2 regions of the Limnobacter sp. UBA7229 genome follow, and region 1 is predicted to be linked to the other one. Evidence: predicted binding sites of a transcription regulator. Region 1 holds the regulator's gene; the other holds the start of a gene.

Region 1 (24,709 bases):
AAATGAAACACTCAATGGTCAAGTACTTGGCGATTTCCGCAATGGTGGCCGTATTGGCCGCTTGTAGCTCTGCCGTTCCTTTGAACGACAAGCCTACAGTTGAATCAAAAACCGGCACAGCGCCTGGTTCTGGTGACGGCCGCGCCGTACCCACAGTAACCCCAGGTGATGCCGATCCCCTGAACGATCCTCAAGGCGTGCTGGCCAAGCGCAGCGTTTATTTCGACTACGACAGCTACACTGTCAAGTCAGAGTACCGTGAGCTGGTTCAAAACCACGCCAAATACCTGGTTGCCAACCCCAACCGCAAAGTTGTTATTCAAGGCAACACCGACGAACGCGGTGGCGCTGAATACAACCTGGCCTTGGGCCAGCGCCGTGCCGACGCAGTGAAAACGCTGATGTTGGCTTTGGGCGTAAAAGAAGGTCAGATTGAAACAGTCAGCTTCGGCAAAGAAAAGCCAAAAGCAACTGGTAGCAACGAAGCCGCTTACGCTGAAAACCGTCGCTCTGACATCGCTTATCAGTAATCAAGGAAACCATTCGAGATGACTTTGAACTTCAAGCAACAAGCCTGGGTAGCTGCCCTGTTCTGCGCCTTTGCATCCAATTCCGCATTTGCGATATTTGATGACACGGAAGCACGCAAGGCAATTCTGGACTTGCGCCAGCAGGTTAAGGTGCTAGAAGACCGGGTTGCTCGAATGGAAGCCGCGAATCAGGGGCAGCTGTCATTGGCCCAGTCCCTGAGTGACAAAGACCGAGAGATCGCCCGCTTGCGTGGCGATCTCGAAGTCGCCAACAACAACATTCGCAAGCTACAGGAAGACAATCGCATCCTGTATACAAACCTTGACGACCGCATCAAGAAACTTGAGCCCAAAGCCGTTCAACTTGATGGTGAGGAACTCACGGTTCCGCCCGAACAATTCAATGATTATCAAGCCGGTCTTGATCATTTCAAGGCGGGTAATTACAAAGACGCAGCCCTGCAATTTCAGGATTTCCTGAACAAATACAAACAAAGCAAGCTTGAACCACAAGTTCGCTACTTTTTGGGCAGCACCCAGTTTGCACAAGGCGAGTACAAAACTGCGCTGGTAACACAACGCGACCTGGCGAAAGATTTTCCGGACAGCCCACGTGCACCAGACGCGTTGCTCAGCATGGCCAGTTCACAACTGGAGTTAAAAAGCATTCCTGGCGCCAAGAAAACCCTGGGTGAGCTGATCGCCAAATACCCCAGCAGCCCCGCGGCCGCCAGCGCGAAAGCCCGACTCGAAGCGCTGAAATAATCCCCGGGAAGTTATCGCAGCAACTATGCGCGCTTTTGCGCATACACAGTTAAAATACCGGCACTTCAACACAAAGGTGCCGGTTCATGGAAGAAATCAACCTTAGCAGCATTCAAAGCATCGTGCTTTGGGCCACTTTTGCCGTGGGCCTTGCCTTCGGTGCCATTTCCCATCGCACCCACTTTTGCACCATGGGTGCAATTGCCGACGTTGTAAACTTTGGTGACTGGAATCGCATGCGGATGTGGCTTCTGGCGATCGCCGTTGCAACACTTGGCCTTCAGGGATTAAGCATCACGGGTCACGCCAATCTCAACGACACGATTTTTTTGAACAGCCAATGGTCTTGGCTGTCAGGTATTGTCGGTGGCCTGCTGTTTGGCGCGGGCATGGTATTGGCGTCGGGTTGCGGCAGTAAAACATTGATACGCCTGGGTGCCGGAAACTTAAAAGCCTTGATGGTTTTCGTGATCATGGGAATCACTGCGTACATGACCCTCAAAGGCGTCTTCGGCGTGTTTCGCGCCAACCACCTTGATCCGGTTCGCTTTGAGTTTAGCAGCAGCCCCTATTTGCCCGAGCTATTGGCCAATCTGTTCAGCCAAGAGCCAGCTGGTTTGATACCCATTCTGGCTATCGCTCTGCCTGTGATCCTGCTGATCATGGCATTGGGTAGCAAATCAGCCTGGAACAAAGAAGTAATTGTTGGCGGTGCTGGCGTGGGTCTCACTATCGTGGCTGCCTGGTGGGTCGTATTTCAGGTGGCTTACATTCCAGAACACCCAGACACGCTGGAAGCAGCCTATTTGGGCACATATGCCAACCGGGCTGAAGGCTTCAGCTTCGTGGCACCTTATGCCTACACACTTGAATGGTTGATGTTTTTTTCGGACGTTACACGGGTGCTCACAGTGGGCGTTGTGGCCTGCTTTGGCGTCATTCTGGGAGCCACTGCCAACGCCTTGATGGAGAAATCATTTCGCTGGGAAACATTCCAGGGTGTCGAAGACACTGCCAACCACACTGTGGGTGCCGTGATGATGGGTGTGGGCGGTGTACTCGCCTTGGGCTGCACCGTGGGCCAGGGTTTAAGCGGCGTAAGCACCCTGTCATTGGCCTCATTCGTGGCCTTGGGCAGCATTGTAGTTGGCGCCCTGGGAGCCTTGAAATATCAAATGTGGCGCGTGGAGCGCATGGTTTAACTTTCATGACAAAGAAGTGAAGAAGCTCTTCTTTTTTTAAGAAAGCTCAGTTATACTCTCGGTCTTCGGCGAATTAGCTCAGCCGGTTAGAGCGACGGAATCATAATCCGCAGGTCCGGGGTTCGAATCCCTGATTCGCCACCAAACAAAAAACCCCTCAGTGAAAGCTGAGGGGTTTTTCTTTTATGCCCAACTGTTGACTTTGCTCACAAATCCTTCTCAAACAGCATCCAAACATCGCCTCCTTATACGTTGCATTACTAACTTTAATTAGTATAACAACGATTGTTCAAAACCATAATCACGGTTATTATTTTTAGAAAGATGCATCTAAAAATGCACTTTAACAGTAACAACTGTTAACAAAGGCAAGAGAGAACAGTCGCAGTACCTAAACAGCTGCAACCGTCCTTTCTTCTACAAAAACAGCTTGCTAGGAGGAGATGACACGTGTTCAAGCTGAATAAACTATCTGCAGTAATCGCCATTGGATTGGGAACTGCATTACCCGTACAAGCCGGTCTGCTCGACGATCTGATCGGTGCCAAATTCAACCCGGTCAGCACCAACAAAGGCGTAGCACCTGAGGGTCAGAAAGGCTCCTTCAGCAAGCCATTTGCGGAGCCTTTTGTCTACGAACGCTCCGTAGCTGACGATAACAATCCGGATTTACAAGGCATTCGAACAGACAACAAATGCGAAGGCATTGGCGCGAATGGCAAGCTACGCTGCAAACCTGCAGCGGGTACCATCTCCATGCTACCCAATGGCGACTTCCTGTATTTCAACGCGCTTGAAGGCACAGAGGATTTTGAGTTCAGCATTTTGGTGGACTTCGGTCAAAAAGCGATTAACGACCAAACCCGCATGATGCGCATCCCGGAAGGGGCAAATGCGGCCAGCTTGTGGACACGCCCGACAGACGTGGATTCCGGTGCCAATCCGGATGGCTATGAAATCACCGAATTGATCCCGGGTCTCACCAACAAAGAAACCAATAGCGCTGACGGAGCGCTGTTCTGTGCCGACGTGGCCATGCTGGCTGATGGCCGCATTATGGCTGTCGGCGGAACGGCCTATTACAGCGAACCCGGCAGCAACTTGATTGGTTATGGTTTGACCGAACTGGAAGGCCTGAAAAACAGCCGCGCCTACAACGCCAACACCAACACCTGGAGCCAACTGGCAGACATGAACTTCGGCCGCTGGTACCCAGCGCTGATCACCCTGCCCGACAGCAAAATGTTTGTTGCCAGTGGCGTAACGAAGCTGTTGAAGCCCATCTACCCACAGGCCCCAGAACAAAGCGGTCGCAATGTCCCACAAACCGAAACTTATGATCCGGTGACCAACAAGTGGACGGTCAATGCGCAAACAGCGCAGCGCTCCTTGCCACTTTATCCTCGCCTGCACCTGCTGCCCAACGGCCATGTGTATTACAACGCTGGTGGCCAGGCCTTCAACCCGTTTGGTCAGTCTTACGACCAGCCATTGTGGAATATTGCAGCCACTTACAACCCAGCCAACCAAACATGGTCTGATCTGGCCTACGCTGGCTTCCCGCTGAAGTTCAGCGATGCTGGTCTGGAGTCACTCACCCAAATCCTGAATCCATTGACTGCCCCCAACGCAGCCATGAGCGCACTCACCAAAACCTTGATGAGCGCGCCTATGAAGAGCCCTCAAGCGCTACAAAAACTCTTGAGCACAGTGACCACGGGCAACCCTGAGCAAACCTTGCAGAAAGTGGTTGGTGCTGGCATGCGCGGTTCAACATTCTCAATCATGATGCCGTTGCGCCCCAACGCTCAAGGCCAGTACAAAGAGGCCAGCTTCCTGACTGCTGGCGGTGTACTCCCACTGGTCGGCTTGACCTCGCCAGGTGGATATGTAGCGGTAGCCTCCTCACGTATTGACACCGTGAAAACAGAAGGTGACAACATTGTTGATTACCAAAGTGAAGTTACTGGTTCTCTGAACGAGACTCGCTGGTATGGTTCCGGTGTGTTGATGCCCGATGATTCTGTGATGGTGTTCAGTGGTGGTGACCGCGATGGCGTTGCTGCACCCGGCGTGGAGTTCCCACGTAAAACCGCAGAACGCTTTGATCCGGTTACCAAGAAGTGGACTCAAATGGCTGTGGCCAACAACCCCCGCACTTATCACAACACTGCATTGCTGATGCAAGACGGTCGCGTGCTGATCGGTGGCCACGCGCCCATTTCCACCCTGTACCTGAAGAACATCAATTTGGCTGCATTTGGTTTTTCACCCAACGATGGTCGTGATCCCTCATTCGAGATTTACTCACCACCTTATGTGAACAATCCAAACCGCCCCAACTTGATCGGTTTTGCAGGTGGCAACGCCACACCAGCTGGCGACGGTAAAACAATGATGCGTGAATTCCGCAAAGGTCAACAAGTCACACTGCAAATGGCACCCGGTACGGACATGAGCAAGATCGACTCAGTCACCTTGGTACGCCACACAGTGACAACTCACTTGACCGATGCAGATCAGCGCACTGTTGTTATTCCTAAAACCCAGCTGTCTGTAACAGGTCAAAGTCTGCGCTTTACCATTCCAGATCAGGCCGCTGTGGTTCCACAAGGTGCTTACATGACCTTTGTGCGCACCAAGCAGGCGGATGGTTCACTGTTGCCGTCCAAAGCTGTCAGCTTCATGTTGAAGCATGGCAATGGACAAGGAGTGATGACTGCCAATGCCCGTCGTTAAATCGAATTGGGTGAAGAAAACGCTGGGCGCATGCCTGGCGTTTTCTTTTTCTACCCTGCTAATTTCAAGCCCCTTTGTCAGCACCACAGTTTTAGCACACGCCGAACACGGTTCGGAGGGTGGAATTCCCACTGTAAGTGCGAAAGCCAAATTGCCCAAAGGCCTTTCATTGCAAGTGGTTAAAACAAATGCCTATCAATTTGCATTGGCCACCGATGGTCAACAGCGTGTCGAAATACTGGGCGAGGACAAACGCGCTTTTTTGCGATTTGACCGTGACAAACTGTATGCCGATTTAAACGCAACTGGTTGGCACCGTTCCCGACAACCCGGTGGTGGTCCAATCCCCGAACGCCTTAAAGACAACCCAAAGTTAAAACCGAATTGGGTTCTGCTCGACAAGCAGCCTGGCTATGGTTGGTACGATCCCCGCTTGATCAAAGAAGACCTTGCCCACTTTAATCTGGCCATGGTCGCCAACGGCAAACCCATCAGCGTTCGAATTGAACGCATTGAGGCCGAGCCTATGACAGGTTACTGGCGCCCGTTGTTGGTCAATGAACCCGAATTCACTGGCCTGAATGCCATGGTGCCTGGGCTGAGTGGCAACAATTTCATGCTCAGCCGCATGGGCACAGCGAAAAGTGAATTTCAGGTGCTGGATGATCAGGGTGCACCATTCCTCGAGCTTCGAGAAGACGGAGTCTGGCTAAACAGCATGCATGCCTGGGCCAGTTCAGTGGAACTGTTTCATAGTCCTGGCACTGAACAAGCGCCCTGGGTGAAAGTGTCAGAAACCGGAACTGTGACTTACGCAGACCCGCGACTGAACAAAAAACCTGTGAAAACATCAGAAACCGGCAGTTGGGTAATTCCGGTGAAGCAGAAGGAAGGCGAGCAACAAAATTTGCTGAAAGGCGAACTGAAGTGGCAAACCATTGTTGAACAAGTCAACTAGTTTTTTGCCGCCTGGGGCTCCAGGCGGCATTCTTCCTCAAATCCATACTTGCGTGCAAACGGGCAATCAAGCACAGGCAATGTCGATGGAATTTGGTAGTACTTTTCCACAGCTTCGCGCAATACCACATCCCTGAACCGTTGGTAATTGAAGTTGCTACCATCCACAATCGTGAAAGGCACACCCTCGATCGTTTGCGTTGTTACTGAAACGTTGCTCAGGTAATCCTGGTAAAGCGCTGGGTCAATTGGCTTGGCTTTGGCCACAATCCGAATGGGTTTGCCATCCATTTCCCGCCAGTCCACAAAGGTGTCATCATTGCGCGCGTGGTATTTGCCAGGGCCAAAAACAGGCACCACTTTGCCGTAGTGATAAGTCATCAGGGCCGCAGGCGAATAGGCAATGGTGGTCAATACACCATTGGCTGGCATACCATTGCCAAGTTCAGCAAGAATGGCTGGCATATTCCGGTGAAACAACACGTCTTCCTGAAAGTCTTTTTTCGGCCAAACCGACACATCGGCGTGCATCAACAAGCCAAACAACACCAGGTGAGGAATCGACAACACAGCATTAAAGCCAATGTAACGCCTCATCCAAACACCTTGTGTACACAGTGCCAAAAGCACAAAAGCAATGGGCAGAAAACCCAACACCCAATGCAAGCCCACTGTTTTTTCAAGGGAGATGAGCAGAAATAGAGCCAGTGGCACCAGCAAGGCAAAGGCCAGCGCACTTTGGCGCAACCAAACCCGGCTACCCTTGAGCAAACTCCAAAGTGCCCAAGGTGTTATCAGATAAATCATCATGCCCAGGTAGGTCAACACCGTACCCCACCCCAACTGTGCATCCTCGTGCCGATTCACCAGATTAAACATGATGTTATTCCAGCAATTGTGCAGGTTGTAGCCAATGTTCACACTGGCAAATGGCAACACGCCCGCCAACAACAAGAACAGGTATTTGAAACGCTGCGGCTGAAACAACAAATGAAATCCAAAGGCAAAACCCAATAGAACAGCGAAGTATTTGGACAAAAAGGCAAGGCCCAGAAAGCACCCGGCGAGAAACATTGCCGAACCCGATTCAGCACGAATCGCCTTCACATAGGTGAATATGGCCAGGCCCATGAAAAAGATCAAAGGCGTATCGGTGGTTACAAATACGGCAAACCAGGACACTGGCATGGACAAATAAACGGCGCCAGCCAACCAGGCTCGGGGCTCCTGCTCGCGCGGCAACAGCTCACGGGCCAGCAGCACCACACCCCAGGCGATCACAGTGGTTAACAACAAGGTCAGGCTGCGAATCACAACAGGTTCATTGCCCACATGGCTTAGCGCCCACAACCACCAACCCACCATGGGCGGGTGATCGTAGTAGCCCCAATTCAGGTCGGTCGACCACAAATGGAAAAAAGCCTCGTCGCCAGTCATGGGGAAAAACCACGCCAGCCAAAGTTTGATTACGGCGGTCAGCAATACCGTCCAGCCAAACACGCTTTTGGCAGTTTTTAGCGTCAACTCGGGCCCTTGGGGCCGGGACAAAGAGAAATGACTCGACATGGGTGTTGGATATCTCAGGAAGCCAGGTACACAAGCACACCCACTGAGGCCAAAAAGCCCCAACTGATGCGATCGTGAATGGCGAAATGCACCGGATCATCGATCATTTCCTTGCGAGAAGTCATGATCCAGATTCTCATCAACCAGTACAAAAACAGGGGACAAATGCCCCACAAAAATTCGGGTGTTGCGTACAGCATCGAACCATTCTGACTGTCTACATACAAGGCCAATACCAGTACGGCCACAAAACCGCTTGAGATACCCATAGACACCAGGTAACTCAAATCGCTCATTCGGTAACCACGTCCCTGCGGCTGAGTGCCCTCAAGCTGCAAGAACTCCAGTTCGGCACAACGCTTGACCAAAGCCAAACTTAAAAACACAAAGAGTGAAATGGCCAATAGCCAGCTGGAAAGCTCAATGCCAGTGCCCACGCCGCCTGCAATCACGCGAACCGTGTAAAGCATGGCCAACAGCAACACATCAACGAAGGCCGTACGCTTGAATACAAAGGTGTACAGCAGTGTAACCACGGTGTACACCAACAGCACCAGCGTAAATTGCCAACCCACTGCCAGCCAGGCCACCGCAAAGCCGGCTATGCCCAAACACTTCATGAACAAGAAAGCCTTGCCAATGCTGAGCGCACCGCTGGCCATGGGGCGATGGCGCTTGCGCGGATGTTGGCGATCCGCATTCAGGTCCATCAGGTCGTTCCAGATGTAAGTAGAGGACGCCAAAAAGCCAAACGCCAGGAAACCCCACATCATCTTGCCCCAAAGGGTGAAATCGGTTTCATGCGCGGCAATCAAAGGTAGAAACAGCAAACCGTTTTTGGCCCACTGCTGCAGGCGCATGGCTTTAAGCCACACCTTGATTCCGGTGCTGCGCGTATCAAGCCGGTTCAGCTCAATACCAGCCGCCATCGCCTTGCGTCGGGTACCTGAGGAAGTATTCACGCCAAATGCCAGTGCAGCCTTTTTCCAGATTGGAATATCGACCAGGGCATCACCAAAATACACAAAGGGTTGCCCATGGCTGTCTGCCTCAATGGCTGCCAGTTTTTGCTGGCCCTTCAAATTACTGTGCTCGCTGGCGATTACACGGGCAAAAAGGCCCAGGCGTGCGGCTATCTTGAGCACATCACGACGCATCGAAGCACTGGCCAACACCAATTCATGGCCAGCCGCTTTCAATTGATTCAGTCGCTCAAGCACCATGGGATCAATCGGCAGATGATCCAGCACAGGATCGATTCGTTTGGCCACCTCAGTTTTAAATACCCAGGCGCCCCGAATGGCCCACAACAACATGGGAAAGACGTAGAAAATGTTTTGCTTTAGCAGCAACAGGCAACTTTCGAGCAGCACATCCGATGGGCTCAACGTGCCGTCCAAATCAACGTAAACAATCGGCTTGGTCATTTTGGTTTGGACAAACCACTGAGCAGTGACTGCGTGGGCTCTTCTTCCCAATGCGCCGCACCAAGAAACACCATCACAATTTGCTTCACAAAATTGTCGAGCATTTCTTTTTCAATTTGCGGTTGATCTGGCCTGACGTCCAGAAAATCAGTGGCCGAATTCATCATCAACGTAACCACCAGACTGCAAATCAAAGTCAGGGTGTGTGTGGACAAGCCGGGGAAAATATTCAACAGGCGCAGGTCGCTGGCCATTTCATTGGTGAAGTGTGCAATTTCATTGCGAATGGCATTGCGCAGGGACTGCGAACCGCCAGACCTTTCCGAGCTGATAAAACGCCACTCCAGGTGGTGTTGCTTCAGGTAAGTCACAAAAACACTCACCGAGTGCCGAATCATGTCCTCACCTGGCAGGCTGGCCTGGCGAGCCTCTCGCAACAACCTACGCAAGGTAATGCCGCCATCCTCGACCAAGGCCAGGCCCAGTTCATCGGTAGTTTTAAAGTGGCGGTAAAACGCGGTCGGCACCACACCGGCTTCTCGGGTAATTTCCCGAATGCCCAACGCAGTAAAGCTGCTGCCGTTTCCAACAAGGGTAAGCGCTGCCTGCATCAAATTTTGGCGTGTCTGTTCTTTGCGCCGCACCCTGGCCTGGGTTTCGTCCACCGGCTTGGTTGCGGCGCTTAATCTTGTTCTCATGGTTCTTGCTCGAGCCTAGACTGGATTAGTCAACTTCCTGACCTACCCCGATATTGTAATGAAAAGAAGCTTGTTCACAGCTTAACAGCCTGCAAGCCCGTGAAATAGGACCTGAACACGATGAAAAGAACTAACAGAACCAAGCCACTTCAGGAATTATTACTGTAATTACGGGTTTTGCGTATTGACTGCACGAACCCAAGACGGTTAACTCCCCCTAAAGAGGGTTGGAAAAAAGTGTTAATCCAATAAAGATGTTCATATGCTCACATGTGGTGACACCTTTTCAACTAGCTTTTCCTCGGGAGGAGACATTCATGCCATCAAACCAAATTCTGGTTATTGAGGATCACCCACTTTTCGCAACAGGCATCAAAGACCTGGTTGAATTCGTGGCGACCAACGCAGACATACTCTGCGCAGCCAGCATTGCACACGCCAAAGAGTTATTCAGTAAAAACTCGCCTGCGCTGGTCATCACCGATCTGCGTTTGCCAGATTGCCAGGGTCAAGATGTGATCGACACGCTGGCCCTGATGAGTGCCAACCTGCCCACCTTGATCATGAGTGGCGATGACACACTTCTTCATTCTATCGTACCCAACCAGCATGCCCCCTCCTGGACCCTGTCAAAATCCGAAGGGTTTGAGCAAACTTCAGCAGTATTGCTGGAAGCGCTCACCCGCGCCGGTGTTCAGGTTCAGTGGCGCCCCAACGCCCTGTCAAACCGCCAAACCAACGGCGAGCACATCACCGGGCGACTGGGTCAAAACAACGGCATTCAGTTAACCCACAAACAACAACAAGTCATGCACTTCCTGGCTTCGGGCCTTTCCAACAAGGAAATTGCCCGCAAACTCGACTTGTCACCCGAAACCATAAAAACACATTTGCGCGAAATTTTCACACGTATGAATGTGAAAAACAGAACCCAGGCCGTCAGTCTTTATCGCAAAATTCCGCGACTCAATGCCTCAGCCTTGGTATAGAAACCAAAAAGCCGGCAACAAGCCGGCTATTGATATAACTATAAAATGACAGACAGTTCACTATCAGGGCTCGCCGTATTGCTGGGTATTGCCTTATACCCGTTCTTTGCAAACCACCTTCCCAATCAGCGGCAAAATGCCGCCGCTGTCATTGGTGTGGTACTGCTTGGATTTGTAATTCTGGGGCACGACACACAGCAAGTACTTCAACACGGCACGCCAGTTCATGCAGCCCTGCAGGCTGCATCGTTTCTGTTTTTTGGAAGCGCTTTTCTTGGGCGAAAAAGAGGCATCGTGGCCGCTGAACGTTCTGCGCTGGTCCCGTTCTCGATTGCTTGCATTACAGCAATTGCCGATATGTTTACCACGTCTGGTTTGGTGTACACCGCGTTCATCGGCGTTCAGGCCATTTGCCTGCTGGCTATCACCAAAACCTACAGCAACCTGCCCAAAGTTACCCTGATCAAAGCTGTGTATTTCAGTTTGCTGTACTGCATCATAAACGGCCTGTTTCATGCCTCCACATCGACTGAACTCGCATTGGTCATCGATTTCAGCATTGTGAAGATTCTGTTCTATGTCTTGCTCGGTACCTGCGTTTTTCACATGGTGTTTCAGGACTTTTCACGAACCCGCACGAAAAAAGGCTTGGACAGGCAAACAAAAATTGATCAAGACATCATGAAGTTCGCTTTTCGGGGGCGCCGGGTATTAAAAGACTTTCGACATGATCTACGTCAGCCCCTGAGCACTTTAGGTATTTTGGCCAGTGTGGGCAAAGCCATTTCAAAAGACCCGGAAGTCACAGCCAGATACCAACACATTCAAACAGCTCAGAAAGCATTAAAAAACATGCTGGAGGACTTCTTTGATCAATTGGCAAGTGCGATCAAATATCCGCAAGATGACAACTATGCCCCCATGATGCCAACCGCAGTTCACGACATTCTTGGCCCATTGATTGAAGAATACAGAATGCTGGCCGATGTGAAGGAACTTCAGATTCGTTATGTGCCCAGCGAAATCAAGGTCATGAGCAACAAGGAGGCCTTGGCCAAGATAATCCGCAACGGACTTGACAATGCGATCAAGTACACCAACAAAGGTGGAGTAGTGGTTGGTCTGCGCAGACGCAAGGGGCGGGTATGCATTCAAATTGCAGACACCGGATCTGGCGTTGAGAACAACAAAGTCGCTGCACACAACAAAGGCTGGGGGCACGGTTCCAGCATAGTCCGGGATTTGAGCGAACAGATACTCGCCAAAACCGAATGTCGAAACCGATACTACAACGGCAAATTGGCAGGCTCTGTCTTCGAAGTCATATTGCCGGAAGAAGCCGAAATCAGTCATCGCAGCAAGCGGCCAGCCTACAACCCTCAACTTGCATTTGAAGCGCAAGTCATGGCAATGAGCCACGATCATTTACTGGAAATTCAGCGTCGACTTCCGGTTCAGGGATTTGACAAAGTCGAGTTTAGTCTGAACGGCGCATATCGCGCCTACCTCAATGCTTTGCGCAAAGGCATGTCACCTGTTTACATTCTTTATGCCGGCGACTCAGCCCAAAAAACGCACGCAATTGAGCAATTGAAACTGTTGGGTTCTCTGCTTGATTTTGAACCCTGCTGCATTTTGATCTACAACGCAAGCCTGGAAAACAACCCGCAAGTCGAATTTGGTCGTGAAATGATTCGAATTCCCTTGATTCCTGGCCAAGCCGAGATCAGCCTCGGTGTGATTTCTGAATTATTTCCGGCCCGGGAAAAGGCCTCGGCCCTGTTCAATGTGCCGACCGAAAGTTCTCAAAACGAAGGCAAAACCTTGGGCAGCAAATCGTTACTGACCCACTAAACTGAGAAAACGAGTGGGGCTACCGAGCGCAGTGCAAGGCCCCCAGAATGGTAGACCGACTTGCACCAGTCACCGATGGGCAATTGCAAGGCGCAGCCTGCACATACTGCGCACCAAGCCAGGCAAAAGCAGCAGCCTCGACTGCCTGCGCAGGCAAACCGAGGTTTTCAATTGGCAAGAAATCCGCTGGTGCGCATTCGCAGCGCAACTGGTGAATGAAGGTGCTGTTTTTTGCACCGCCGCCGCACACGTACACCTGCTCAACCAACACGGGCAAACACGACTTCACTGCCCTTACTGCCAAGGCCAGCAGGGTTGCCATGATGTCTTCAGAAGAAAGATCGGTGGCGTCTGCAAGGCAAGTCTCAAACCATTGCGCGCTGAAATCATCACGGCCTGTGCTCTTGGGCCAAGGTTGGTGAAAGAAAGGATGCGTCCAAAAACGCTCCAGCAAGGCATAGTCCGGGCTGCCCATGGCAGCAATTTCACCATCACTGTCCATCGGCAAGCTGAAAGCGCGCTGAGCCCAAAGGTCCATTAAACAGTTGGCTGGTCCGCAGTCCCCACCGGTCAACGCCTGCCCTTGGCCATTCAATACAGTCAGGTTCGAAAAACCACCCAGATTCACCACGGCGGTTTGGTCATAAATGCCCTTGCCGTTTAACCACGCAAGGTGAAAAGCCGGAACGAGCGGGGCTCCCTGGCCACCTAGTGCAACATCTTTGGAACGCAAGTCATTCACCACATCAATCCCGGTTCTACAGGCCAGCAAGGCCCCGTCCAGCATTTGATAGGTGTACCCAAGATCGGGCCTGTGCCGGAGGGTTTGACCATGTGCACCCAACACGCGCACGTCACCAGGCTCTAGTCCCAGAAAGGACAACAGTTCATTGACTGTGCCGGCATACAGCTCGGTGAGATCTTTACGGGCTTGCAAGAAAATCGCGATTGGATCGGAACTGGAAGGAAAACGAGGCGGGATTTCTTGCAGCAGCAGGAGTGTTTCCCTCAAAGCCGGCGGAAACTCGGCGCTAAGCACGCCAAGGAACCGCATGTCCTGAGTTTTGGAATCAATTTGAACCGCAGCTACATCGACACCATCCGTGCTGGTGCCAGACATGGCGCCCAAGGCGATCATGGCTTACTGGGCACGTGCCAAACGTTGGGCAGTGGCCAGCTCCATGCGGCGGTCAAGCGCCAGCTGCACCCGCTTGAATTCACTGAATGCATTTCGATCCAGTGGTTCAGCCTGAGCCACAGTGATGCTCAGGGGGTTTTTGGGAACCCGGTTGACCCGGAATTCATAATGCAGGTGTGGTCCGGTTGCCCAGCCAGTAGCACCCACATACCCGATCACATCGCCCTGCTCTACTTTTTGGCCAACCTTAACGCCTTTGCCAAAACGTGAAAGGTGAGCGTAAGCCGTGCTATAACCGCTGTGATGCTGGATTTCTACAAAATTGCCATACCCGTTTTGCCAGCCCGAAAACTTCACGGTGCCACTGGCTGTAGCCATGATTGGAGTACCGGTGGGCGCCGCGTAATCGACTCCGTTGTGAGCTTTCCAGCGTTGCTGAATGGGGTGGAAACGACGCGGAGTAAAACCGGAGGAAATGCGGGAGAATGCGAGCGGCGAACGCAGGAAAGACTTTTTCAGACTGCGACCTTCCTCGTTGTAATAACCAGCATTGCGATTACCACTGGGTGCGAACCAATATGCTTTGTACGGCTTGTTGTTATTCACAAACTCTACTGCCAACACCCGACCAGAGCGCGCAGAACGCCCCTCAAGTGTCAGGTCTTCATAAACCACCTTGAACTCGTCACCTTTTTGCAGTTCACGGTGAAAATCAATGTCTGAACCAAAAATTTCAGTCAGTTGAATGGCCACTGAATCAGGCATTCCGGCCTTGTCAGCAGCAGCAAACAGAGACGACTCAATTCGCCCTGAGCGAAACACAATCTGCTTTTCAAAGTTGACAGATTCCAGCTTCGCGACAAATTGACCATTGCGTTTTTGAATCAGGATCGACTCTTGACTGTCCTCATCAATGCCGCTTTTGTAGCGCAGCCATTGGAGGTCACCATCTGCAGTTTGCTGAACAGTGAGCACGCGACCAGCACGCAAATTTACCAAATTACGTGCTGTTTTGTCTTGCCCGAGGAAAGTGGCCAAGCCTGCGGTATTCACGCCCATGCGCTCGAGTAAACCCACCAGGGTATCGCCACGGCGAATTCTTTCTTCGGCAACCAATGGATCGAAGGTGTAGACACCCTGATCAGCCAGATTTAGTTCAACAGCCTCTACAACCACATCGGGGTTGCCAAGAGCTGAATCAACCGGGGAATTTTGAACAGAGCCCGCGATTGCAACCACTGCACCAAGAACAGGGAATGAAAAAAACCCTACAATGACCCACTTTCTGTGATTGTGGGATTGGGGAAGCGCGGAGTCGGCATGTTGCCACCCCGACTGAATAAAGCGCTTGGTAAGAGAAAAGCCCTGTCCCCACGCGGCGATTGCTCGCTCTAATAAATTCTGAAGCATCATGTTTTAGTTTTAGAGGTGTGAAATTTCACGTGCCGATCGCCCACAATCAGCTTTATTTTCAAAAATACAACACTGAAGTTTGCCAGAGTGTAACAAAGGATTGCCAAATGAACCAGTCACCTGATAGAAGGCCCCCCAAAATTACGGAAATTACTGAGAATTTATCTGATTCCGTCCTGCACGCCCTTGAAGTGACCAAGCGTGGCTGTGAAGAACTGTTGATTGAATCGGAATGGATTCAAAAATTAGTCCACAGCGAGAAAACAGGCAAACCCCTGCGCATCAAATTGGGTTTGGACCCCACGGCACCCGACATTCATTTGGGTCACACAGTGGTGCTCAACAAGCTTCGTCAATTGCAAGATCTGGGCCATCAAGTCATCTTTTTGATTGGCGATTTCACGTCCATGATCGGCGATCCTTCGGGTCGCAACAGCACCCGCCCACCGTTAACCAAGGAACAGGTTCAGGAAAACGCAAAAACCTATCATGAGCAGGCTGTTAAAATCCTGGATCCGCAACGTACTGCAATCGAGTTCAACAGCAAATGGCTGATGCCCCTGGGTGCAGACGGCATGATCCGCCTGGCCAGCAGCTATACAGTGGCCCGCATGCTCGAGCGCGACGATTTCACCAAACGATATCAATCTGGCACGCCGATCGCCGTACATGAGTTTTTGTACCCACTGTTGCAGGGCTACGATTCGGTGGCATTGGAAAGCGATTTGGAGCTGGGTGGCACCGACCAGAAATTCAACTTGCTGATGGGTCGCGAGCTGCAAAAACAAAACGGCCAAAGTGCGCAGTGCATCTTGACCATGCCGCTGTTGGTAGGCACCGATGGCGTGGACAAAATGTCGAAGTCCAAGAACAACTACATCGGCGTAACCGAGACACCTTCCAATATGTTTGGCAAGGTGATGTCAATTTCAGATGAACTGATGTGGAACTGGTATACCCTGCTCAGCTTCAAATCACTGGCTGATATTGAAACCCTGAAACAGGCTTGCGCCAATGGCGAGAACCCGCGCAACACCAAGGTTGCACTGGCCCAAGAGTTGGTTGCGCGCTTCCACAGCACTCAGGCCGCCGTCGACGCACTGACCGAATTCGAAGCACGTTTCAAGCAGGGTGTACTGCCCGAGGACATGCCTGAAGTGAGCCTTAACTTGCCGGAGGGCGATTCGGACGCTGGTTTGGCCTGGATTCTGAAAGCTGCAAACCTCTGCGAAAGCAGCAGCGACGCCAACCGCAACATTCAGCAAGGCGGCGTAAAAATTGATGGCGAAAAAGTATCCGATAAGGCCTCACGCTTGGGCAAAGGCAGTTATGTGATTCAGGTGGGCAAACGCCGCTTCGCCAAGGTGCACCTGAATTGAACAGCCAAGCTCTTGATTTTGGTGCAATTGTCAGCAAAAAACCGGCAGGGTCGCGCTTCATACTGGTGCGCCATGGCGAAACCGACTGGAACAAGGAGAAGCGGTTTCAGGGTCACACCGACATTGCCCTGAATGCGCACGGACTCTTGCAGGCTCAATTGCTTCGCAAATACTTCGCCTCCCTGGAAACGCAGGGAGTGTCGCTTTACGATGAGTGCATCAGCAGCGACCTAATTCGGGCGCGCGCCACGGCAAATACCATTCACGGCGCCAGAACACCCGCCATGCAGTTGAATGCGGGTCTTCGGGAGCGTGATTACGGCCATCTGTCAGGCCTGACAGGCGATGAAATGCAAGCCAAGAGCCCAGAAGAATTCGCGGGCCTTAGAAACCGGGTGCCTGAAGCCCCCTTGCAAGGCGGGGAAAGCCTGTTTCAGTTTTACAGCCGCGTGGTGGGAACGTTCGAGCACATTGGCAGCGCCCACGCGGGCAAAACAATCTTGCTGGTGGCCCATGGTGGTGTACTCGATTGTATCTACAGGCACTGCACTGGCGAGCTACTGCAAAAGCAGCGCGAGTGGCAACTGCACAATTGCGCGCTCAATGTGATCGACATTGACCCGCAGGGAAACAAACATGTTGTTTTGTGGGCCTGGCTGGGGCACCTGAACAACGACAAACCCGGCCAAAACATGGACGAAGTCGATGGTCGAATCGCTTGAAATCATTTAGAATGTTGGGCTTGTCTTGAACCCAATCCTTTCCGGAAATCGTTATGTTTGAACGCCAAAAGGGCATCGCCCAAACCGACCCAGAATTGTGGACTGCCATGCAGCAGGAAACCACTCGCCAGGAAGACCACATTGAGTTGATCGCGTCTGAAAACTACGCCAGCCCAGCCGTGATGGAAGCCCAGGGTTCACAGCTGACCAACAAATACGCCGAAGGCTACCCCGGCAAGCGCTACTACGGCGGTTGCGAACACGTAGACGTGGTTGAAGACCTGGCCATTGAACGCCTGAAAAAACTGTTTGGCGCGGAAGCAGCCAACGTGCAGCCCAATTCTGGCTCGCAGGCCAACCAGGCCGTGTTTTTTGCCTTGCTGCAACCTGGCGACACCATCATGGGCTTGTCGCTGGCTGAAGGCGGTCACCTCACCCACGGCATGCCATTGAACATGTCGGGCAAGTGGTTCAACGTCGTTTCGTATGGACTGAACAAAGAAGAAGCCATTGATTACGATCAGGTTGAAGCTTTGGCCCGTGAACACAAACCAAAAATCATCATCGCCGGTGCATCCGCCTATGCCCTGCGCATCGACTTCGAGCGCTTTGCGAAAATTGCCAAGGAAGTAGGCGCCTACTTCATGGTGGACATGGCCCACTACGCCGGCCTGATTGCCGCAGGTGTATATCCCAACCCTGTTCCGCATGCGGATGTGTGCACATCGACCACACACAAATCGCTGCGCGGCCCACGCGGTGGCATCATTTTGATGAAAGAAGAACTGGCCAAGAAGATCAACAGCGCAATTTTCCCTGGTATTCAGGGTGGCCCCTTGATGCACGTGATTGCAGGCAAGGCCGTGGCTTTCCACGAAGCCCTGCAACCGTCATTCAAGGAATACCAGCAGCAAGTGGTGTTGAATGCCAAAGCCTTGGCGGAAACGCTGGTTGAGCGTGGCCTGCGCATCGTGTCTGGCCGCACTGAAAGCCACGTGATGCTGGTTGACCTGCGCGCCAAGGGCATTACAGGCAAGGCCGCAGAAGCAGCTTTGGGCAATGCACACATTACCGTGAACAAAAACGCGATTCCGAACGACCCGGAAAAGCCATTTGTTACCAGCGGTATTCGCTTGGGCAGCCCAGCCATGACCACACGTGGCTTCAAGGAAGAGCAGGCCCGCGCGGTAGGTCACTTGATTGCCGACGTCCTTGAAAACCCGGAAGACGAAGCCACACTAGCCACAGTCCGTGCCAAGGTCAAGGAATTGACCAGCCAATTCCCTGTTTACAAGTAAGCAAGGGGCCGCGGCGTTATGAAATGCCCCTTCTGTGGCAACGCCGACACCCAGGTAGTCGATTCGCGCACGTCTGAAGAAGGCGACGCGATTCGACGCCGCAGGCAGTGCAGCGGCTGCGGCAAACGCTTCACGACCTACGAGCGGGCCGAACTGTTTTTGCCCGCGATCGTCAAGAAAGACGGCTCACGCGTCGAATTTTCCAGAGACAAACTTCGCGGCAGTTTGATGCTTGCCTTGCGCAAACGCCCGGTTCGCGCCGAGGCCATTGATGACGCCATTTCAAGCATTGAAGAAAAACTGCTGGTGAGTGCTGCCCGAGAAGTGGACACGAAGTTTTTGGGTGAGTTGGTGATGCAACAACTCAAACAACTCGATACCGTGGCCTACATTCGTTTCGCATCGGTCTACAAAAGCTTTGAAGACTTGCAAAGTTTCTCGGAGGAAATTGCACACCTCACCGCACCGGCGGAGAACGCAACCCACGCCAGCAAACCCAAAACCCGTACCCCCGCCAAAAAAGGCGTCTAAAAGTAACTGTGAAGTCACTGAAGCCATGGCCACCTTTTCACCCACCGACGAATACTGGATGCGGCATGCGCTGAACCTGGCCTGGAAAGGCCAATACAGCACCACGCCGAACCCGCGCGTGGGTTGTGTGTTTGTGCGCGATGGCGTGGCGATTGCGGAGGGCTTTCATGCCAAGGCAGGTGAAGGCCATGCGGAAGTGCAAGCCATTGCCGACTCCAGGGCTCGCGGTGTCTCCCTGACAGGCAGCACCGCCTATGTAACCCTGGAACCCTGCGCCCACCATGGGCGCACCGGCCCCTGTGCGGAAGCGCTGGTGGCCACAGGCGTTCAACGGGTGGTGGCTGCGGTTCTTGACCCCAACCCGCTGGTGGCAGGCAAAGGCATGGCCATTTTGCAAGCAGCCGGCATTGAAACTTCGCACGGTGTACTTGTTGAAGAGGCGCGCTGGATTAACCGTGGTTTTTTCAGTCGCATGGAACGCCAACGCCCCTGGGTGCGCTTGAAAGTTGCCAGCAGCGCCGACGGTATCAGCGCGCTGAACAATGGGGCAAGCCAGTGGATCACCGGCGAGGCAGCCCGGCTGCATGGCCACCACCTGCGTGCGCAAGCCTGTGCGGTGCTCAGTGGCATTGGCACCGTAAAAGCCGATAACCCACAACTGAATGTGCGTGGTATTGACACCGAACGCCAACCGCTGAAAGTGATCGTGGACAGCAAGCTGGAAATTTCACCCGATGCTCGCCTGTTACAAACCGGGCGCGTGCTGATTGCGCACACTGAACCACAAACGCCAGCTTGGCTTCTTACACACCCCAACGCCGCAAATATTGAGGCTTTGAACGTGGCCCCAGTGGCGGCAGGTTTGCATGCAGGCAAAGTAAAAACGGATTTGCTGCGCCTGTTACAAGAACTGGCACAGCGAGGTATCAATGAATTGCACCTTGAGGCTGGTTTTGGGCTCAATGGTTCGTTTCTGCAAGCCGGTGTGGTGGATGAAATTGTGCAGTACATTGCCCCACGTTTTTTGGGACCAGGCCAGGGCCTGTTCCGCCTGCCCGAACTAGAAATCCTGCCCGCCTATGCAAGCTGGGCTATTCATTCATTTGAGCAAATTGGACAAGACCTGCGAATTACGTGGGTTCAAAATAACCAGGAGTAGTAGCCCCCATGTTCACCGGAATTATTGAATCAATCGGTCAAATCAAATCTGTAGACCCCCTTCAGAATTCTGCCTATGCTGGCGTACGCCTCGCAGTGCATGCCCCAACGCTTGATTTCTCTGACGTAAAACTGGGTGACAGCATCGCCATCCAAGGTGCCTGCATGACTGTGGTGGCCATGCAAGCCCAAACCTTTCACGTGGATGTATCGCAGGAAAGTTTGTCGAAAACCGTGGGCTTGAACAAACCCGGTGAAGTGAATCTCGAAAAAGCCATGCGTTTGTCGGATCGCGTTGGCGGCCACTTGGTGAGCGGACATGTTGACGGGCTAGGCAGCGTGACGGAATTCGAACCGGTGGGTGAAAGCTGGCACCTGCAAATTCGGGCACCGAAAACCCTGTCGCCTTTCTTTGCCTACAAGGGCTCGGTTACTGTGAATGGAGTCAGCCTGACAGTCAATAAGGTAGATGACCATGATTCAGGCGAATGCGACATTCACATCAACCTGATTCCACACACGGTGCAGATGACCACATTGAAACATTTGAAAGCAGGCAACCCGGTCAATCTGGAGATTGACCAGATCGCCAGGTACTGCGAGCGAATCGTAAAAACAATGAATTTGAATCAGGGCTGAGCCTGCACACTGCCAAACAATGCCTCGGCCTTGGATTTTGTATTGTCAGAATCAGCCCCAAGCGCAATACCCGTGAACATCACAGGGCCTTCCGGCAGTTCTTTGCCAAAGGCTTTGCGGGCATCGGCCTGCAAATCCCTTCGTTCCGAAATCAACTCCACGGCGCTAGCCGCATCACGCACAACAATATTTCTCACACGGTCGGTGTAGGGGTTGTCAAACACTTGGCCCACTTTTTCACCTGGCGAGCCCCACACATAACAAAGGGTGGCCGCGGGCAAACGCTCGCCCGAGACAGTGCGCGCCGCAGCCAATGCAAGGCGGGTGCCCAAACCCAGTTTTCCTTCATCAATTTGAATAAAGGCACACACCTTCGCACCCGCGTCGTCGCCAGCCTTGGTTTGCAAATTCGCCTTGGTGGGTTGAGTCAATATTTGCCACTGCCAGGTCAAAGTGTTCAAAACCGTGGGTTTGGCAAAGGCATACACCAGCGTGCCGTAAGCCATGTCAGCCTCGGCCTGCAACACAGTTTGATTGCCCTGCTTCAACAGCTTGAATTGGGTTTGCGCCGCAATGTCAGGGTGGTACTGCGCTTTCCATGGCGCAGGAATTCCGGCAGCAGGGTCTGCAGGCCATGGCTTTAGCACGCTGGCGCCCTGGGCCAGAGCACCACTTGATATACCTGCTACACCGAATAACAAAGCTGCTTTAAAAACACCCGTCATCAACACAAAACTGCGCATACGAAACCCTTCAACACCTTTTTAATCGATACTTGAGTAACGTACAGGCCAATCAACAGGTACACAACCCGATTCAATCGCCTGCCCCAAGTCAGCGGGCTCATCAATGTCCAGTTGCGGTGGTAACCACGCAGCCTGCAAACGCTTGTGCTGCAAGGCTGCACGGGTTTGCTCCGCCACACGGGCAGTGCCCCACTCTATCAGTTCAGAAAAAATTTCAGGAACAATGCGGTTGCAAGCCAAGGCCACGTACCCACCATCGTGTGCGGGTACAAAAGCCAGTCCCTGTTGCCGGGCAGTATCGATCAGTTCACGCAAATGCCGCACCGTAAATTCAACTGCGTCGGGCCCAAGAAGCACCACAAGTTCACTGCTGTTCAGGTGGGTTTCAACCGCAGTTTGCATTCGTACGCCCAAGTGCCCTTCTGGTTGAACGTAACATTGAATGGCCCTGCCCTTCAGCAAGGTGGCCCACTCTTCGGGAGTACCGCCATCGGTCCACAGCGCCACATTCACGCCCTGTAACTTGTCCAAGGTAGTCAACAACAAATATCGGGCAAACACCGCGCATTGCTCAGCACCCAGCATGGGGATCAACCTTGTTTTCACCCGCCCAGCATGTGGGTACTTGGCAAACACGGCCACAGTGACAGGCAACTTTTGCCGGGTGTCCGCATAAAGCCTTGCCAACGTATCTGCGGACACTCCGCGCCAATATAAAAACCGAAAGCGCCACATCAACACAATCGTTGCCCAAGCGCCGTTCACGTCCCATCGACGCCCCGACGTAAATACCGGGGAAGCAACTGCCACAAATTTTTGTGGTGCTACTCGCTTTAAGCGCTTGCACAGCTCAACGTCTTCCATCAGGGGCTGTTCTGGAAAACCTCCAACCTGATCGAATAACTTGCGACCAACAAACAAAGCCTGATCGCCTGTACCAATTTTAGTCAGCCTTGACCGATGATTCATGAACCAGGCCACCACAGGCAACCATGCACTTTTGCCATCAATACACACATTGAACCGGCCCCAAACGCTTGCATCCAACTTGAACAACAATGCCTGCCAAGCCGCCTTGGTCAACACTGTGTCTGCATGCAAAAAAAGCAGTACTTCCCCACGGGCTTTTTCTGCACCCGCGTTCATTTGTTGCGCCCGCCCCTTGTTGCCTTGAATGGCAAGCACTTGCGGATGTTCGGCCAAAGTTTGTAAAACTGGCCAACTCAGGTCAGTAGAGCCGCCGTCTACCATCAACAACTCGTCACCATGCCGAAGCAATTGAAGCAGCGCTTGAATTCGAAACAAAAAGGAATCATCACCAGGCGCCGGAACCTCGTTGTACACCGGCATGACAATAGAAATGGAGGGCATGAACAGACGCCGCTCTAAAAGAACAGGGAGGCCAGCCCCAGGAAAATGAAAAAGCCCATGCTGTCGGTGGTAAATGTGAGTAGCACCGAAGACCCCATGGCGGGATCCCGACCCATTTTCTCAAGGCCTAAAGGCACGAGCACGCCAATTAACGCAGCAACAAGCAAATTAAGCATCACCGCCAGGGTCATCAATAACCCTAGCATAACCGCATTCGGCGATCCGAAATACAAACCCCACGCGGCCAGGCCAGCCACGCTGCCCCACACCAAACCATTTAACCCGGCAATCGCCAGTTCTTTTTTCAACAACAGTTTGAAGTTGGCTGCAGTGACTTGGCCCAAGGCCAGGGAACGGATCATCAAGGTCATGGTTTGATTGCCGGAATTACCGGCAATGCCCGCCACAATTGGCATGAGTGTGGCCAAGGCGACCACTTTGGCAATTGTGCCCTCGAAAGTGTCGATGACACGGCTTGCAAAGAAAGCGGTACACAGGTTTAAACCCAACCACAGCCAACGGTTTTTCGCAGACTCCCACACCGAGGCGAACAAGTCTTCTTCTTCACGCAAACCCGCACTGGACAGCAAATCTGCTTCGCTTTCTTCGCGAATCACATCCACCACTTCGTTCACGGTGAGGCGACCAATCAACTTGCCAGATGGGTCGAGCACGGGAGCGGACACCAGATCATAACGCTCAAAAGCCTGCGCAGCCTCATAGGCATCATCCAGTGCCGACAACATCAGCACTTCGCGGCTCATGACCTCACTCACAAGGGTTTCTGGTTCATTGACCAACAAACGGTCCAAAGGCAAACTGCCCTTGAAATGATCCACACGATCCACCACAAACACTTGATCAGTTTGATCTGGCAGCTCGTCGAACCGGCGCAGGTAACGCAACACCACTTCCAGTGTCACATCGTCTCGAATGGTCACCATGTCGAAGTCCATGCGCGCACCCACGGTGTCTTCGGGGTAACTCATGGCGGCGCGCAGTTGCTCGCGCTCCTCTAGGCTCAAACTGCTGGCCAGCTTTTCCACCACATCGCGTGGCAAGTCAGGAGCCAATTCCGCAATTTCATCGGCATCAAGCGATTCCGTGGCAGCGAACAATTCTTCGCTGTCCATCGATTTAATCAGGCTTTCTCGAACCGCATCACTCAGCTCAAGAAGAATGTCACCGTCCCGATCGGAGCGCACCAAACCCCAAACCAGCATCCGCTCTTCTTGGGGCAGACTTTCAAGCACATAGGCTACGTCGGCCGGGTGAAGCAAATAAAGCTTGTTACCCAGCTCGGTCAGGTGCTGGCGGTGCACCAGTTCCTCAACCAAACTTTGCCGCTCGGGATTGACCGTGGTTTGCTGGTTGTGAACAACACTCTCGATCACTTTTTGTTTGCGCAACAAGGCCTGCACTTCGGCCAACGCCCGTTGCGCATCATCGAGATCGTGAGGCAGCTCAATGGCTGGCTCTTGATCGTGGTAATCGATGTTTTGTTCGCTCAAACCAATCGCCCTGAAAGTCAATTACAAAAACTGGAAAGCCACCACAGCCACCAGCGTAGGCCCGAGTGCAGCCAAA
Region 2 (7,254 bases), on a different contig from region 1:
TTGGTACTCCGTCACACGGCGCTCAAAGAAGTTGGTTTCTTTCTTCAAGTCCATCATTTCGCTCATCCATGGGAATGGGTTGCTTGCGCCTTCGTACAAGGTGCCCAAGCCAATCTGGTTGGAACGGCGGTTGCAAATAAACTTCATGTATTCCATAAACTGGGCAGAATTCAAGCCCAACACGCCGCGTGGCATGGTGTCTACGGCATACGCGTGTTCAAGTTCAACAGCCTTGCGGAACATGGCCTTGATCTCTTCCTTGAATTCCGGGGTCCAAAGGTGTGGGTTTTCCAGTTTCACGGTGTTGATCAGGTCGATACCGAATGTGCAGTGTGCAGATTCGTCGCGCAAAATGTACTGGAACTGCTCGGCAGCACCAATCATTTTGTTCTGGCGGCCCAGCGCCAGAATTTGCACAAAGCCCACGTAGAAGAACATGCCTTCCATGATGCAGGCAAAGGCGATCAAGCTCTTCAGCAGTGTTTGGTCTGCTTCAAGCGTGCCGGTTTTGAATGAGGGGTCAGTCAACACATCAATGAACGGCAGCAAGAAATCGTCTTTGGCCTTGATGCAGGAAATTTCGTTGTACGCGTTGAATGTTTCCGCTTCAGGAATACCCAGGCTTTCTACGATGTACTGGTAAGCGTGGGTGTGAATGGCTTCATCAAACGCCTGGCGCAGCAAAAACTGGCGGCACTCGGGCGCTGTAATGTGGCGGTAGGTACCCAGCACAATGTTGTTGGCAGCCAGTGAATCGGCTGTTACAAAAAAGCCCAGGTTACGCTTCACGATCAGGCGCTCGTCTTCAGTCAAACCGTTGGGGTCTTTCCAAAGCGCAATGTCGCGATCCATGTTGATTTCTTGTGGCATCCAGTGGTTGGCGCACTGGCTCAGGTACTTTTCCCAAGCCCACTTGTACTTGAAGGGCACAAGCTGGTTCACGTCGGTTGTACCGTTAATTACGCGCTTGTCGGCAGCGTTTACACGGCCAGCCTTTGCACCTTCAGCGGCAGGCTGCTGCACCACAGGGCGCGCAGCTTGCTGATACAAACCTTGGCTGGCTGCAGGCGCAGCAAAACCCGAGGCCACAGACCCCATGGCAGGCGGCATTTGCACGGGGGGCTTGGCAGCAGTTGCTGTTTTGCCCATGGCTGCATCAAACTCATCGTCCCAAGACAGCATATTTTCTAACTCCTTAACTAATACACTGTATAAAGTCACAGTGTCATTATGTTCATTTTTATTCACTTGGGCAAGTCTTGGTAACTTGCACAAATCGCTGGTCTTTTATTCAAAAAACTTACTGGCAAGCCTCGCACTCGTCGAAGCCTGCATCGCCTGGGCGCATGGTGCACACCTTGCCTTCAATTTCTTGCTCAGGCAGGTTGGGCACCAGGCCAGTGGCCGGGGCCGATGTAAACGCGGCAGACGCACCACCTTCCGCATTCACGGAATTCAACTCACCACCGGCCAAAGTTGATTTCTCGGCGTGTGTGGCACCAATGGTGCGCAGGTAGTAGGTTGTTTTCAAACCGCGAATCCAGGCCAGTTTGTACGTGTCATCCAAACGCTTGCCGCTGACGCCAGCCATATAAATGTTCAAGCTTTGGCCTTGGTCAATCCATTTCTGGCGACGGGCTGCAGCTTCAACCAGCCAGCGTGGGTCCATTTCAAACGCAGTGGCGTACAGGCGCTTCAGGTCTTCCGGAATACGGTCAATCTTCATCACTGAACCATCAAAATACTTCAGGTCAGAAATCATCACTTCGTCCCAAATGCCCAGGCGCTTCAAGTCGCGCACCAAGTGTTCATTCACGATGGTGAATTCACCTGAAAGGTTCGACTTCACATACAGGTTCTGGAATGTCGGTTCAATGGAAGCGGCCACACCAATGATGTTGGAAATGGTTGCAGTGGGCGCAATGGCCACGCAGTTGGAGTTGCGCATGCCGTGCTTCTTGATGCGAGCGCGCAGTGCGTCCCAATCCATGCGGCTGCTTGTATCCACTTCCACGTAACCGCCACGCTCTTCTTCCAGTAGCTTGAGCGAATCCAAAGGCATGATGCCCTTGTCCCACAGCGAACCCTTGAAGGTGCTATACGCACCGCGCTCGGCAGCCAACTCTGTTGAAGCTTCGTAAGCGTAGTAGCAAATGGCTTCCATGCTTTCGTCGGCAAATTCAACTGCATCGCGTGAAGCATAGGGCTTGCGCATCATGTGGAGCGCATCTTGAAAGCCCATCATGCCCATGCCCACAGGGCGGTGACGCAGGTTGGAATTGCGCGCCTTGGCCACTGCGTAGTAGTTGATGTCGATCACGTTGTCCAGCATGCGCATGGCCACGCCCACAGTTTTCTGCAGCTTCTCGTGGTCCAGCACCAGCTCGCCGTTGTCGGCAGGCTTCAGGTGGCGCGTCAGGTTCACAGAACCCAGGTTACACACCGCAATTTCGTTCTCGTTGGTGTTCAGGGTAATTTCTGTACACAGGTTGGATGAGTGCACCACGCCCACGTGTTGCTGGGGGCTGCGAATGTTGCAAGGGTCTTTGAACGTAATCCAGGGGTGGCCGGTTTCAAACAGCATGGAGAGAATTTTTCTCCACAGCTTGGCTGCTTCCACGGTTTTGAACAATTTCAAATCGCCACGCGCGGCTTTTTCTTCGTAGCCCACATAGGCTTTCTCGAAGGCTTTGCCGTACAGGTCGTGCAGATCGGGGCAGTCGGATGGGCTGAACAGGGTCCAGTTACCGCCTTCCATCACACGCTTCATGAACAGGTCGGGAATCCAGTTCGCGGTGTTCATGTCGTGGGTGCGGCGGCGATCATCGCCAGTGTTCTTGCGCAGTTCCAGGAATTCTTCAATGTCCAGGTGCCATGTTTCCAGGTAGGCACACACCGCGCCTTTGCGCTTGCCACCCTGGTTAACAGCAACAGCCGTGTCGTTCACCACTTTCAGGAATGGCACCACACCTTGTGATTTGCCGTTGGTGCCCTTGATGTGGCTGCCCAATGCACGCACGGGGGTCCAGTCGTTGCCCAGGCCGCCAGCAAACTTGGAAAGCAATGCGTTTTCCTTGATGCCTTCGTAAATGTCGTCCAGATCGTCGCCAATGGTGGTGAGGTAGCAAGAAGACAACTGCGAACGAATGGTGCCGCTGTTGAACAATGTGGGCGTAGAGCTCATGAAGTCGAATGTGGACAACACTTCATAGAATTCAATGGCGCGTGCTTCACGGTCCACTTCGTTTAAGGCCAGACCCATGGCCACGCGCATGTAAAACGCCTGTGGCATTTCAATGCGGGTGCCTTCCACGTGCAGGAAGTAGCGGTCGTACAAAGTTTGCAGACCCAGGTAATCGAACTGCAAATCGCGTTCGTACTTCAGGGCTGCGCCCAACTTCTTCATGTCAAACTGGGCCAGGCGATTATCGAGCAGGCCAGCGGCAATGCCTTTCTTGATGAACTGGGGGAAGTACTCAGGGTACACCTGCGCCATTTCGTCTTGCGCAATTTCGCGGCCAATAATTTCACGGCGAATGGTGTGCAGCAACAGGCGGGAAGTAACCAGTGTGTAGCTGGGTTCATTCTCGATCATGGCGCGAGAGGCCAGAATTGCCGACTTGAACACCTCATCGATTTTCACGCCGTCATACAGGTTCTTCAGGGTTTCTTTCTGAAGGTGCGCAACGTCAATTTCATTCAGGCCAACCGCAGCACTCTCAATCAACGCTTTCAGTGCTTCTACATCCAGTGGGCGCTTGATGTCGCCGTCGATCACATTCAGGGCATGCTGCTCAGCTTGTTCCACCTGCTTGGCAGCACGTTCTTGCGCGCGGCGTTCGCGATACAGCACATAGGCACGCGCCACTTCGGCTTCGCCGGAGCGCATCAGGGCCAGTTCAACCTGGTCTTGAATGTCTTCGATGTGGAAAATGCCGCCGGAAGGCTGGCGACGCACCAGTGCGTTCACCACGCTGCCAGTCATCTGCTCAACCAGTTCGCGAATGCGCGCGGAGGCTGCACCCTGACCGCCATTCACTGCCAAAAATGCTTTGGTCATGGCCACGGCAATTTTGCTGGGCTCAAAACCAACCACGGCACCATTTCGGCGAATAATTTTGTAGTTTGAGTACGCGCTGTCAACCACGGGCGCTGCACCTGCAGGCTTAGAGGTGGACAAGGGCGCATCAGTTGCCAAATTGCTCGCCAAATCTGAGGGTCCATGGCTAGTTAGCATGCATCTTTCTCCTGGAATATACGTGTTCTTGAGGGTTTGTTTTTGTAGTGGAGCACAACCGGCAACCACTATATCTTGTGTTTTGTATGTGGCTTGGAACTAATTGTAGTGGTCGAAACACAATTTGGCAAACACTTTCTTATCCCCAACTTGTGCACACAGTTATCCCCTGTGAACAAGTTGTGGACAAGCTTGGGATAACCGCAGTGCAACAAAAAAACGGCCTTTCAAAGGCCGTCAATCTGAAGTTCGTAGGTGTTTGATTTACGAAGACCTTTCCAGTCGAAGAAGGGTCCCGGATCAGTTTTCCGAGTGGGTGCTATCTCGCTGTGCGCCATGGCATATCTCAGTGGATAACGTGCTTGTAACTCCAAAGCAAGACGCCTCAGGCTGGCATATTGAGCCTGCTCGAATGGGGTATAAATATCGCCCAGCAATTCAACACCAATTGAAAAATGATTGAAATTGCTACGGTCCATTGCGGCTGAAATTCCAGCATGCCAGGCCCGTTTTTCGCAGGATACAAATTGGGTAATCGATCCGTCTCGATCAATCAGAAAATGCGAAGAAACATGCAGGCCAATCAACTCGCCAAATGAAACATGCGCATGACAATCGAGTCGATTCAAAAACAGGTCAGTGATTAACGCGGGGTCTCGTCCCCGCTCGGGCAGGCTGATGCAGTGAACAACCAGGGTATCCACTACAGTGCCCATGGGGCGTGCATCCTGATTGGGGCTTTGCAGGCGGTGCACCCAGTCTTCTTCAATCCAGCCTTCGTCCAGCCACATGGCGTGCCCCTTCTAAAGGTCAATGCACTTCAAAACTTAGCGAACTTTCTCTCCGGCCGCCTTGGCGTGCTCCATGCCGCAGTAGAAGCGCCCCTGCATCATCACACCTTCAGACATGGGGCTGTAGGCACCGCAGTGTTGGCAAGGCATGATCTCTTCTTGGGTTTTACGGCCAAGATTGCCTTTTTGTTTAACGTCTACACCGGGCTTTTCACCCAATTGTTTGCGCTGCCAGCTTTTGAAAAGAATCCAGGCCACCAACGCCAGGCCCAGGAAAAACAGAATACGACCCATCAAACTGCCCTTTTCAAAATAAACTCCAGCACAAACTGGGTACCAAAATAAGCCAACACCAATACTGCATAGCTGCCCAAACACCAACGCAGGGCTACTTTTCCGCGCCAGCCAAATACCACACGCCCGCCCAGAAGCACTGCAAATGAACACCATGAAATGATGGCAAACAGGGTTTTGTGATCAAAGCGCCAGCTGCTACCGCTCCATTCTTCGGAAAACAGAAAGCCGGTGATCAGGGTAAGCGACAACAACACAAAGCCAGCCCAAAGCTGCCGGAACAGAATCGATTCCATGGTAAGCAAAGAGGGCAATTGATCCAGCAACCGCTCCCGCACCATCCGGTTTTCCTGGGTGGTGGCCACAGGCTGGTGCAAGGCTTTTTCCTGAAACGCCATCACGATGCCATGGGCGGCGGCAATACCCAACAAACTGTAGGCTGCCAGCGCGATCAACAAATGCAATTGAAACAGATGATCGCCTGCCATTCGAATGGCGGAATCTTCCCCCATCCACAAGGGCAGCAAAAATACAACTGCGCACAGCGGGAACACAATTAATTCAAGCAGCGGCACACGGTTGAAAAAACTTTCTACAAAGGCCACCAGTGAGGCCAACCAAGCCACGCACATCAGGCCCAGAACAAAGCCGAAGTGCATGCCATCGGATTGAAACAACAAGGTGCCCAATAAATAACCCGAGACCGTCAAGGCCAAAGCAACCAGCGCGCGGTTTAACGCGGCGGGTGCAGACCACTTGCCGAAAACGTTCAGCGCCGCCAATCCACCCGAGGCGGACAGCAGGGGCACTGCGAGCGCGTACAATATTGTGTTGTTCATACCAATCAGTTTACTCGATTCATAGCACGAGTCAGGGGCACCACACGATGTTTGAAAACCTCTCCGATCGCCTAACGCGCGTTGTCAAAAATATCAAAGGCGAAGCCCGCATCACCGAGGCCAACACGCAGGAAATGTTGCGGGAAGTTCGCTTGGCGCTTCTGGAGGCCGACGTGGCCCTACCGGTGGTGAAAGAGTTCATCAACCAGGTGAAAGAACAGGCGCTGGGCGAGGAAGTGCTGAACAGCCTCACCCCCGGCCAAGCCTTGGTGGGCATTGTTCACAAACAGTTGATCAAGCTGATTGGCGAGAAAACAGAAGAAATCAACCTGGCGGCCCAGCCCCCCGTGGTGATTTTGATGGCGGGTTTGCAAGGTGCCGGTAAAACAACCACCACAGGTAAGCTGGCCAAGTATTTAAAAGACAACCTGAAAAAGAAAGTGCTGACCGTTTCAGCCGACGTGTACCGCCCTGCGGCGATCGAGCAGCTGAAAACAGTCAGCGCGCAAGCTGGCGCCGAGTTCTTTCCTTCCGACATCACTCAAAAGCCGGTTGACATTGCCCTGGCCGCCCTGAACCACGCCAAACGCCAGTTTTTTGATGTGCTGATTCTGGACACGGCGGGCCGCTTGGGCATAGACGAAGCCATGATGAATGAAATCAAGGCTTTGCATGCAGCGGTGAACCCGACTGAAACCCTGTTTGTGATTGACGCCATGTTGGGTCAGGATGCGGCCAACACCGCCAAGGCCTTCAACGAGGCCCTGCCCCTGACCGGCGTGGTACTGACCAAGATGGACGGTGATGCGCGAGGCGGTGCCGCCCTTTCCGTGCGCCAAATTACAGGCAAGCCCATTAAATTCATGGGTGTGGGTGAAAAGCTAACCGGCTTTGAGAAATTCCACCCAGACCGCGTGGCGGGCCGAATTCTAGGCATGGGCGACATTGTTTCCTTGGTGGAAGAAGCCAAAAAAGGCATTGACCAACACGAAGCCGAAAAACTGGCGAAAAAACTGAAAAGCGGCAAGGCTTTCGACCTGAACGACTTTTTGGCGCAAATTAGCCAGATGCGCAACATGGGTGGCCTGCAAGG

What was found. The regulator NrdR, encoded in region 1, represses ribonucleotide reductase genes. The targets are predictions, from matches to a motif close to CACNANATNTNGTG.
Region 2: a site for NrdR is predicted at 4,304-4,317, ahead of B4C79_RS10160 (ribonucleoside-diphosphate reductase subunit alpha). Genes of this name have one in related genera too.

Annotation. Positions count from the first base shown of each region.
Region 1 is NZ_DKTN01000020.1:46,069-70,777, forward strand. It holds gene pal (peptidoglycan-associated lipoprotein Pal) at 3-530, shown strand; gene ybgF (tol-pal system protein YbgF) at 549-1,295, shown strand; gene B4C79_RS11055 (YeeE/YedE family protein) at 1,382-2,497, shown strand; tRNA gene B4C79_RS11060 (tRNA-Met) at 2,565-2,641, shown strand; gene B4C79_RS11065 (galactose oxidase-like domain-containing protein) at 2,948-5,236, shown strand; gene B4C79_RS11070 (hypothetical protein) at 5,223-6,194, shown strand; gene B4C79_RS11075 (ArnT family glycosyltransferase) at 6,191-7,759, opposite strand; gene B4C79_RS11080 (UbiA family prenyltransferase) at 7,774-9,186, opposite strand; gene fabR (HTH-type transcriptional repressor FabR) at 9,183-9,884, opposite strand; gene B4C79_RS11090 (response regulator transcription factor) at 10,202-10,873, shown strand; gene B4C79_RS11095 (sensor histidine kinase) at 10,919-12,727, shown strand; gene B4C79_RS11100 (anhydro-N-acetylmuramic acid kinase) at 12,747-13,865, opposite strand; gene B4C79_RS11105 (peptidoglycan DD-metalloendopeptidase family protein) at 13,869-15,104, opposite strand; gene tyrS (tyrosine--tRNA ligase) at 15,386-16,657, shown strand; gene B4C79_RS11115 (histidine phosphatase family protein) at 16,654-17,379, shown strand; gene glyA (serine hydroxymethyltransferase) at 17,433-18,677, shown strand; gene nrdR (transcriptional regulator NrdR) at 18,696-19,208, shown strand; gene ribD (bifunctional diaminohydroxyphosphoribosylaminopyrimidine deaminase/5-amino-6-(5-phosphoribosylamino)uracil reductase RibD) at 19,234-20,367, shown strand; gene B4C79_RS11135 (riboflavin synthase) at 20,376-21,005, shown strand; gene B4C79_RS11140 (DUF3047 domain-containing protein) at 20,996-21,748, opposite strand; gene B4C79_RS11145 (TIGR04283 family arsenosugar biosynthesis glycosyltransferase) at 21,770-23,122, opposite strand; gene mgtE (magnesium transporter) at 23,137-24,633, opposite strand; gene B4C79_RS11155 (putative Na+/H+ antiporter) at 24,655-24,709, opposite strand, start outside.
Region 2 is NZ_DKTN01000017.1:102,062-109,315, forward strand. It holds gene B4C79_RS10155 (ribonucleotide-diphosphate reductase subunit beta) at 1-1,182, opposite strand, end outside; gene B4C79_RS10160 (ribonucleoside-diphosphate reductase subunit alpha) at 1,301-4,237, opposite strand; gene ampD (1,6-anhydro-N-acetylmuramyl-L-alanine amidase AmpD) at 4,465-5,028, opposite strand; gene B4C79_RS10170 (PP0621 family protein) at 5,065-5,322, opposite strand; gene B4C79_RS10175 (cytochrome C assembly family protein) at 5,322-6,161, opposite strand; gene ffh (signal recognition particle protein) at 6,209-7,254, shown strand, end outside.